DNA from 4 places in the Maridesulfovibrio pacificus genome. Region 1 is predicted to be linked to each of the others. Evidence: predicted binding sites of a transcription regulator. Region 1 holds the regulator's gene; each other region holds the start of a gene.
What was found. Region 1 encodes sigma-54, which starts transcription at its own class of promoters, with help from an activator protein. Its sites were predicted from a motif close to CTGGCACGGNNNNTGCTT; they were not measured.
Positions count from the first base shown of each region.

Region 2: a site for sigma-54 is predicted at 888-905, ahead of ACNI23_RS17755 (Spy/CpxP family protein refolding chaperone). Genes of this name have one in related genera too.
Region 3: a site for sigma-54 is predicted at 1,428-1,445, ahead of fdhF (formate dehydrogenase subunit alpha). Genes of this name have one in related genera too.
Region 4: a site for sigma-54 is predicted at 926-943, ahead of ACNI23_RS20660 (NifB/NifX family molybdenum-iron cluster-binding protein). Genes of this name have one in related genera too.

Region 1 is NZ_JBLZNE010000001.1:1,475,177-1,477,379, reverse strand. It holds gene lptB (LPS export ABC transporter ATP-binding protein) at 1-346, shown strand, start outside; gene rpoN (RNA polymerase factor sigma-54) at 672-2,087, shown strand; gene hpf (ribosome hibernation-promoting factor, HPF/YfiA family) at 2,139-2,203, shown strand, end outside.
Region 2 is NZ_JBLZNE010000002.1:76,151-78,353, forward strand. It holds gene ACNI23_RS17750 (DUF4405 domain-containing protein) at 1-196, opposite strand, end outside; gene ACNI23_RS17755 (Spy/CpxP family protein refolding chaperone) at 342-839, opposite strand; gene ACNI23_RS17760 (Spy/CpxP family protein refolding chaperone) at 1,175-1,651, opposite strand; gene ACNI23_RS17765 (ABC transporter ATP-binding protein) at 1,859-2,203, opposite strand, start outside.
Region 3 is NZ_JBLZNE010000003.1:10,700-12,902, reverse strand. It holds gene fdhF (formate dehydrogenase subunit alpha) at 1-1,426, opposite strand, end outside; gene ACNI23_RS19385 (diguanylate cyclase) at 1,704-2,203, shown strand, end outside.
Region 4 is NZ_JBLZNE010000003.1:299,023-301,225, forward strand. It holds gene ACNI23_RS20655 (NifB/NifX family molybdenum-iron cluster-binding protein) at 83-442, opposite strand; gene ACNI23_RS20660 (NifB/NifX family molybdenum-iron cluster-binding protein) at 444-914, opposite strand; gene ACNI23_RS20665 (sigma-54 interaction domain-containing protein) at 1,047-2,203, opposite strand, start outside.

The DNA.
Region 1 (2,203 bases):
TCTCCGTCTTGCCGACCAGAAGGCAATGTACCTTTCAGGTGGTGAACGTCGCAGGCTTGAGATCGCCCGCGCCATGATTAATAACCCCAAGTTTATTCTGCTTGATGAACCGTTTGCGGGTATTGACCCAATCGCGGTAATTGATATTCAGGATATTATTTCCACGCTTAAGGATATGGGGCTTGGGATTTTAATTTCCGACCATAACGTTCGCGAGACTCTTTCTATCTGTGATCGTGCTTACCTTGTTTATGAGGGCAGAGTGATTTTGAATGGTTCACCTGAGAACATCGTGAAAAACACCAAGGCCCGCAGACTTTATCTGGGTGATAGTTTCAGTCTTTAGCTTTGCGTGCTGAGAATTGATTTTTTACAAGCCGGAACTCTAATGAGTTTCGGCTTTTTTTTGGTAAAGTTTGATGAATTTTGTCTTTGTCGATTTACAGTCGGGCAGAACATTGGTACACTTTTTTCATATGCATTTCTATTTTATAAAAAATCCTTAAATTTCAGACAAATCAGAGGTCTTTGTTGCATCTTGCAATGGGATGTGGCATAGTTGAATCAAGCTCGGATTAAAAGAATGAAAAAAAAGTTTAGTCCAGTATATAGTGTAACAATAAATCTGAATCTGAAAATACACGAATCAATTTACAAGGTGGCCTGAATATATGGGGTTGGAACTTAGACAACAATTAAAGCTTACTCAACAGCTGGTAATGACTCCTCAGCTGCAGCAGGCGATCAAGTTGTTGCAGCTTTCCCGATTGGAGTTGGTGGATACCGTCCACCAGGAACTCATGGAGAATCCTATCCTTGAAGAAGCTGAAGCTCAGGAGCGTACAGACTCTCCCGATGCGGATGCAGGCACCGCTACTGCCGAAGAAGCACAAATTTCCAAGGAAGCCGAGTGGGAGAACTATCTCGGTGAATTTTCCAGTACATCAAAGCAGTCCTCTTCCCGCGAGTCGGAATCATATGAAGAAGGAACTTCTTTTGAAGCACGCCTGACCAAGTCGGCATCCCTTGATGGCCATCTGCATTGGCAGATGACTCTTTCCGATTTTACTGAGAAGGATATTGCCATAGGTGAATGTCTTATTGGTAATTTAAGTTCGGGAGGTTTTTTGCGGATAGACTTGGAAGAAGTCTGTGAAACATGCTATGCTGAAATCGAAGATGTAGAAAAGGTATTGCATCGCATTCAGCGATTCGATCCGGTAGGCGTGGCGGCAAGGACTCCGCAGGAATGTCTGCTTATCCAGCTGGAAGCATTGAAGCTTGACGATGATCCAATTCTGGTTTCGCTGGTCCGGGATCATTTGGATGATCTTGAAAAGAAGCGCTACAAGCCTCTGGCAAGAAAGTTCAAGCTCAGTATGGAGGATTTAAAGAGTTATCTGGACTTGATGCAGACACTTGATCCGCTGCCCGGAGCAAGTTTTTCAAGTGGAGACTCTTTCTATGTCAGCCCTGATGCTTATGTTTATGAATATGACGGTGATTTTGTCATAGTTCTGAACGAAGACGGTCTTCCGAAATTGCAAATGAATGCATTTTATGTGGAGACTCTTGAATCAACCAAGGGAGATGACAAGGAATATTTTCAGGACAAGATGCGTTCCGCTCAATGGCTGATGAAGAGCCTGTATCAGCGGCAACGTACCTTATATAAGGTTCTTGAATCCATAGTGAGATTCCAGCGAGAGTTTTTCGCCCACGGTGTCACCAAGTTAAAACCGCTTATTCTTAAGGAGGTTGCGGAAGACATCGAGATGCATGAATCCACTGTGAGCCGAATCACTACTAATAAGTATGTTTCTACTCCGCATGGGATTTATGAACTTAAATTTTTCTTTAATAGTGCGCTCGGTCTGGATGACGGTTCTCAGGTCGGTTCCGAGTCCGTCAAGGCGACGATCAAGAAATTGATCGGTGAAGAAGACGGAAAGAAACCCCTCAGCGATGAAAAGATAGCTGAGATTCTCAAAGAGAAACTGGAAGTCAACATAGCCAGAAGGACCGTAGCCAAGTATAGGACTGCAATGGGGATTCTCTCCTCTTCCAAGAGGAAAAAAGTATTCTAATGTAGTCCGGAGAAATCAACGCATATTCACCCTTTACTAAGGAGGCTCTTTATGAACGTAGCATTTACTTTTAAGAACTTCGACGCATCCGAACATCTTAAGGAATATGCAAACAG
Region 2 (2,203 bases), on a different contig from region 1:
GCAGGATTGAGACAACAAGAAAAAGTACTCCGGTGCAGATGTGGATATCTCCCCATTGCTCTTTACTCAGGCCGAACAGGGTCCAATCCGCCCAATAGGCCACACGGCCCTGCGGTACGATGTACAGGATGGCGCTGGTAATGATCAGGACAATGAAAGAAAAGAAACTGGTAAGGGAAGTTATTTTTCTAAACATGAGATTCTCCTATGATTTGTACTGATATTACTAACTTAAACTGTCCTGAATATGGAAGTGAATTTAATAAAAAAAGGAGGACCGTATAGCCCTCCTTTTTACCCGTTTTCCTGTAATTAGTGTAGATGAACGTTATTTAAAGGATTTAGTAGCAATTGCCGCCGGGGCAATTCATCTGCTTGAAGTTTCCGCAGTTAGCGCTACCGCCGGGACATCCCTGCTGATAATTACCACAACCTCTGCCGCCTTTACCGTATCCTTGCCCCATAGGAGAGAATGACAGACCGGTTTCTTTTTCTATTTCAGCGGCCATTTTATTGTGCTCGGTGTAAAGCTTGTCACGTACATCGGAAAGTTCTTTTACCAGAGCATGGATGGTATCTTTATCGGCTTTTCCGGAATCCACCAGCGCTCTTAGTTCAGTGTGTTTTGCCCACTGTTCGCTTTTCAGGGTTTGAAATGTGGATTCGTATTTTTTGATGATGTCCTGTACCTGCTGTTGCTTTTCAGGTGTCAGCTGCTCATATGCAGCCCAGTTACCGTTGTGGTAACCAGCGTTCCGGTAACCGTTTCGTGCCATGGCGACAGATGCTACTGCCAGAACCAGCACAACGATCAGCGGAATCAGAGTTTTTCTCTTCATATGATCTCCTGATGCGGTTAAAAGTTGTTGCCCTCTCAATTTACCATAAAGCATGTGCTGTGCCAAAAATGAAAGTTGTTTTAAATTAGTGAGTTAGTGTCTTTGTGCAAATATGTAGTATTGTTTTAGTGCAAAGTCTTTGTGCATTATGTTGCACAAAAGGTGCAGGTTTACCTGCAAGGCTGAATGTGGAGATTCTGAATGTAAGTCGCCAAAGGTTGGTGGAATCTGAGAGTATAAAAAAAGAGGCCCGGGGAGGGGGCCTCTTTTCGTCAAAGGGGATGGATGGAGTGTTCTGTTATGCGTAGGATCTAGTTTGGGGATATTTATCTAGCTTATGAGTTCCAACACCCTCTGTAATCGTTGTTGTTTCTATGGCCTCTGCGGGGACTGTCGCTATCAAAGTAGCGACCGCCGCCAAAGCCCCGCATGGGCATTTCAATTCCGGTAGCTGTTTCAACTTCGTTGTTGACCTGCTTGCGGAGGTTGTAGGCCTTGGTTCTCAAATCTGTCATTTCCTTAACCAGCCTGGTGATGGTTTTCTGATCGGATTTACCGGAATCTACCAGTGCGTTAAGTTCGGTGCGTTTTGCCCACATCTGACTTTTAATGGTCTGGAATTCGTCCTGATGTTTTTGGAAGATGGCTTCCACTTCTTTCTGTTTTTCCGGGGTCAGTTGCTCAAATATCTGGCGGGGGCCGTTATTGTATCCGTTATGCTCGCCGCCGTGGTATCCACCACGGGCCATTGCTGTGCCGGCCATGGCCATAACCATAATTGCTACTACGGGAATCACGATTTTCTTTTTCATTGTTATCTCCTTATTTGAATGAATTATTGCTGTCTCGTAATTCTCCTGAAGCATGGCCCGTGCCAAAGTTGCTAACCACTTAAGCTGGTTGAATTAAAGTCCTATTTCCTTCCGGAACAGTCTGAAAACACTGATGCAATGAATTGCGCATACGTGCACAAATTGTGCAGATAGAATGTTAAGTTGCACTTAGAAAACTTAATGTTTCTATATGGTTTTCCCATCTTCCAGTGCTATTGTGTCTTTAGCCATGCTGGCATGAACCCGATCATGGGTGACCATAGCTATGGTCAGTCCTTCCTGATTGAGGTTCTGAAGGATTTCTATGATTCCATTGCCTGTTGATTTGTCCAGACTGCCGCATGGTTCATCTGCAAAGAGTATTGAAGGTGACTTTATCAGAGCCCTCGCAATGGCAACCCGCTGTTGTTCCCCTCCTGACAGCTGTCCGGGAAGGCGATCTTCCTTGCCCGCAAGTCCCACGCGTTCAAGGCACTCCCGCCCGCGTTCCAATAGTTCTTTATTAGCCGGTGCCAGTCTGTCCAGAAAGGG
Region 3 (2,203 bases), on a different contig from region 1:
GACGGCTCTGCCCGATGGGGTCTACGGCCTTGCGGACACGCTGCACGCGCCGCTCTGTACTGGTGAAAGTTCCGTCCTTCTCGGCAAAACTGGCTCCGGGCAGGACAACATCAGCCAGCGCGGCTGTTTCGGTAAGGAAAAGGTCCTGAACAACAAGAAAATCAACGTGACGCAGGCAATGTTCCACATGATTGATATCCGGGTCGCTGCGCATAGGGTTTTCGCCGAAGACAAAGAGTCCCTTAAGGCGATCTTCTTCAACAGCATGCAACATCTTGGGAATGGTCAGCCCCGGTTCAGCAGGAAGCTTTACTCCCCAGCCGGATTCAAATGTCCCCCGCACCGCATCATCAGTAACCGGACGATATCCGGTCAGTACGTTAGGCAGGGCTCCCATATCACATGAACCCTGTACGTTGTTCTGACCACGCAACGGGTTCACACCAGTCTTAGGCCGCCCGATATTTCCGCTGACCAGTGCAAGGTTGGAAACAGCAAGAACATTATTGGTTCCGGTAGTGTGCTGGGTCACGCCCATTGTGTAGTAGAAGGCAGCATTGGCTGACTTTCCGATAAGCCGCGCGGCTTTGCGTATATCAGACGCAGGAACTTCAGCGATGGCAGCAACACTTTCAGGATCGAAAGCCTGCAATCCTTCCCGGAAAGCTGCAAAATCTTCGGTAGCTGCAGCAACGGCTTCAACGTCAGCGAGCCCTTCATCCAGAATGACCTTGGCAATGGAAGAAAGCAGCGCAGTATCTGTGCCCGGACGCAATCTGAGCCAGACATCGGCCTGACGTGCAAGGTCGATCTCGCGGGGATCAATGACAATCAATCCGGCGCCGTTGCGTTTGGCCTCCATCATGCCGATACCGATGATGGGATGGCATTCGGTAGTATTGGTCCCGATGGCGCAAACACAATCTCCCCTTCCCATGTCCCAGAGCTCGCGGATGGAGTTGGTCATGGAACCGCTTCCTAATGATGTAGCCAGACCGGCTACAGTGGGAGCGTGTCAGAGCCGTGCGCAATGGTCGACATTGTTGCTGCCGAACCCTGTGCGAAAAATTTTCTGGAAAAGGTAGTTCTCTTCATTGGTACAGCGGGCACTGCTGAAACCGCCCACAGCCTGCGGACCATGCTCAGAAACAATGGAGCTTAAGCGGCTTGCCACAAGACCCAACGCCTCATCCCATGAAGCAGGAACCAGCTCGCCGTTCTTGCGTATCAGCGGAGTAGTCAGCCGGTCGCTATGATGAACAAAATCGAATCCGAAGCGTCCCTTCGAGCACAATGCGCCCTGATTGACTGATGGTTCCGGTCCGGGAGAAACACTGACAATGCGCCCCTCCTCTACTTCCAAAGAAAGAGAGCAGCCGGCACCGCAGTAAGGACATGTTGTAGTTGTACGTTGCATGCGGCCCATTTAGCATAAGACATGCCATAAACCAATCACAGGACAATAAACCATAACATACTGAAAAAATAGCTTTTACATGCTAAAACAAAGAAACTCTCGCGAAAAATGCTATTTTTGCACACTTAAATTGCATGCAATCATGCAAAAATTGCATGCAATTCATACTTTGGGAATCCCCGGTTAATCTGGCTGGACCAATAGAAACATGTTTGCCAAGACAGTAATTGAAGGTATAAACGGGCTATCTTTTTATCTATAGAAGCCAATATTAATAAGGATCAGAATGCCTACTCATACCAATGGATGCGAGAAAATATTCACTGACTTTGAAAAACATTTCTCGAGCTACTTAAACCAACTTCCCGCCATCATTTGGCGAATTGATATTGTAGAAAATGAAATCTCTTTTCTTAATTCCTACATAATACCAACCGACAATCAAAAAGTAAGATCCGTCCTCCAAAACCCGCAACTCGCCCGCGATATGATCCTGAGCGAAGACTGGGAAAAATTCCAGAACAGCCTGCAGCAGGTAAGGAACCGCATACCGACCAGTTGCGTTTTCCGTATGCGCCTGAACAAAAACTCGACCAGATGGTTCAGGCTCGGGGCCATTCCCGATCCCCTGCATCAGACTTGCTCCGTCGGTATGCTGATGGATATTTCCGGGCAGGTTGATGAAATCCTGACCACGGAAGGCAGGCCGAATCTCGCTACCAAAATTGATCTTATTGATGATCCGGTCTTGTTCGTTCGTTTTTCCGATCGATCCGTATGTGCTGC
Region 4 (2,203 bases), on a different contig from region 1:
TTGTCAATGGTTGAAAGGTTCAGTCATGCCCGCAGAGCAAGGGAGAGGAGAAAAGGCATGACTGAACGCGATAAAGGAAATTTTACCAGTGGCCCGGTTTGTCCGCATCCGCAGCAGCTTCGAGCTTGCCGTCTTTAAAGGAAGACAGGGCTTCTGCAACAGTCCCTCCGCCTACGAGGTAGACTTCGATGGAGCCTTTATCTAGTGCGGTAAAGGCCTTAGGGCCTACGTGTCCGGTGATTACCGCAGTTGCGCCGGTGGCGGCTACGTTCTGGGCAGACTGGATTCCTGCACCCTGAGCCGCATTCAGGTTCTGGGTGTTGTCGATGTATTCCTGAGTATCGGTATCGGTATCGCAGACCAGAAAGCCTTTTGCGCGACCGAAACGAGGGTCGATATCTCCGTTGAGATCATTGCCCTGACAGCTGATGGCGATTTTCATATTATTTACTCCTGTGCACTGAGTCCAGGGTCGGTTCGCAGGGGTGCATTGTATCCTGCACACCCTTTCTGGCCCTGAAGCCCCTGTTTCCCTGTCCGCACCTGCCTCTGCCCCTGCATCCGGGCATGACATGGTCTTCCAGACAGTCCTTTTGATAGGCGGAGAGCACTTGCTCGGTCATTCCCGTAATCCACGGTACAACTCTAACTCCGGCCTGTTCCAGTTCATTCATAGTGCAACCGCAGATTGCACCGCATATTAAAAACGTTGCCCCGCAGGCTGTAATGGCGGATGTCCTGTCCTTTGGGTCTTTTGAGGGAAGGGATAGGTAGCCTGCGGGACAAATTTTATTGTCATCCACCCGGAACAATTTCAGGTCCGGGGCATTGTCAAATACGGAGGCCAGCCTGTCTTCGTAGCAGGCTAAACAAAGCAGCGTTGAGTTGGTATTGCGTCCTTCGTTTCCTCTCATGGAAGGCTATAAGGCATAGTTTGTGCCATGAGGATAAAAAAGAATTAAATCGGATATTTATTAGAATTTGGAAGAGATGGAGAGAGGGGGTTTTAGATCAAAATTAGCCGAAAAGGTAGATATGCGGGCTAATTATGCGTCCATGTCATCGCAGCGCGCGATGGTGCGGCGAAGGGTGTCTTTGGAAATACCCAGTTCGCGGCAGGTGGCCATTTTCTTGCCGTTGTTGCGCTCAAGAGCACGACGCACAGCCATGCATTTGATTTCATCCATGGTCAGCGGCATGTCTTCGTGTGAGGCTGTTTCTTTTGATTTCGGCTGGAGATATTCCGGCAGGTGTTCGACCTGAATAAAGCCCGAAGGGCAGAGAATAAAAGCGAACTCGAGGATGTTTTCCAGTTCCCGCACATTGCCGGGGAAGGGATGGCGCATGAGGATGTGCAGTGTGTCTTCGGAAATACCGTCGATATCTTTGCCTTGCAGGGCATTGAGCCTGTTTACAAAGTGGTTGATCAGGAGAGGGATGTCCTCGACCCGCGCCTTGAGCGGAGGAAGGTTGAGGGTCACTACATTCAGGCGGTAGTAGAGGTCCTGTCGGAATGCACCCTGTTCCACCAGTTCTGACAGATTTTTATTGGTGGCGGCTACAACCCGGACGTTGGTTTTCACGCTCTGCACCGCCCCAAGCGGCTCAAAAGTTTTTTCCTGTAATACGCGAAGCAGTTTGACCTGTAATTTGGCAGGCATGTCCCCGATTTCATCAAGGAAAATTGTGCCACCTGCAGCCAGTTCGAAGCGTCCGGCCTTGTCTTTGCGGGCATCGGTAAAGGCTCCGGCCTTGTAACCGAAAAGTTCTGATTCCAGCAGATTATCAGGCAGGGCGCCGCAGTTTACAGCTACAAAAGGGCCATCTTTACGTTCACTGAGGTTATGAATGGCCCGGGCGAAAAGTTCTTTACCCGTGCCGGATTCTCCAAGCAGGAGAACAGTGGCTTCACTTTTACTGACTTGGGGCAGGATGGAAAATACTTTTCCAAGCTGTGCGCTTTTACCGATGATGTCTTCAAAGCGCCATGAATCTTCCACCTCACGGCGGATCATCTGAATATCAGTCAGGTCACGGAAGCTTTCCACGCCGCCTATGAGTTTTCCATCGCCGTCAACAAGTGGTGCGGCGCTGATGGAAACCGGAACCTTGCGTCCGTCAGCGTGGATGAAAAATATGGATTTGTTGGAGATGCGTCCGCAATCGTTCATGCAGGTGCGCAGGGCGCAGTCACCGTCGCAAA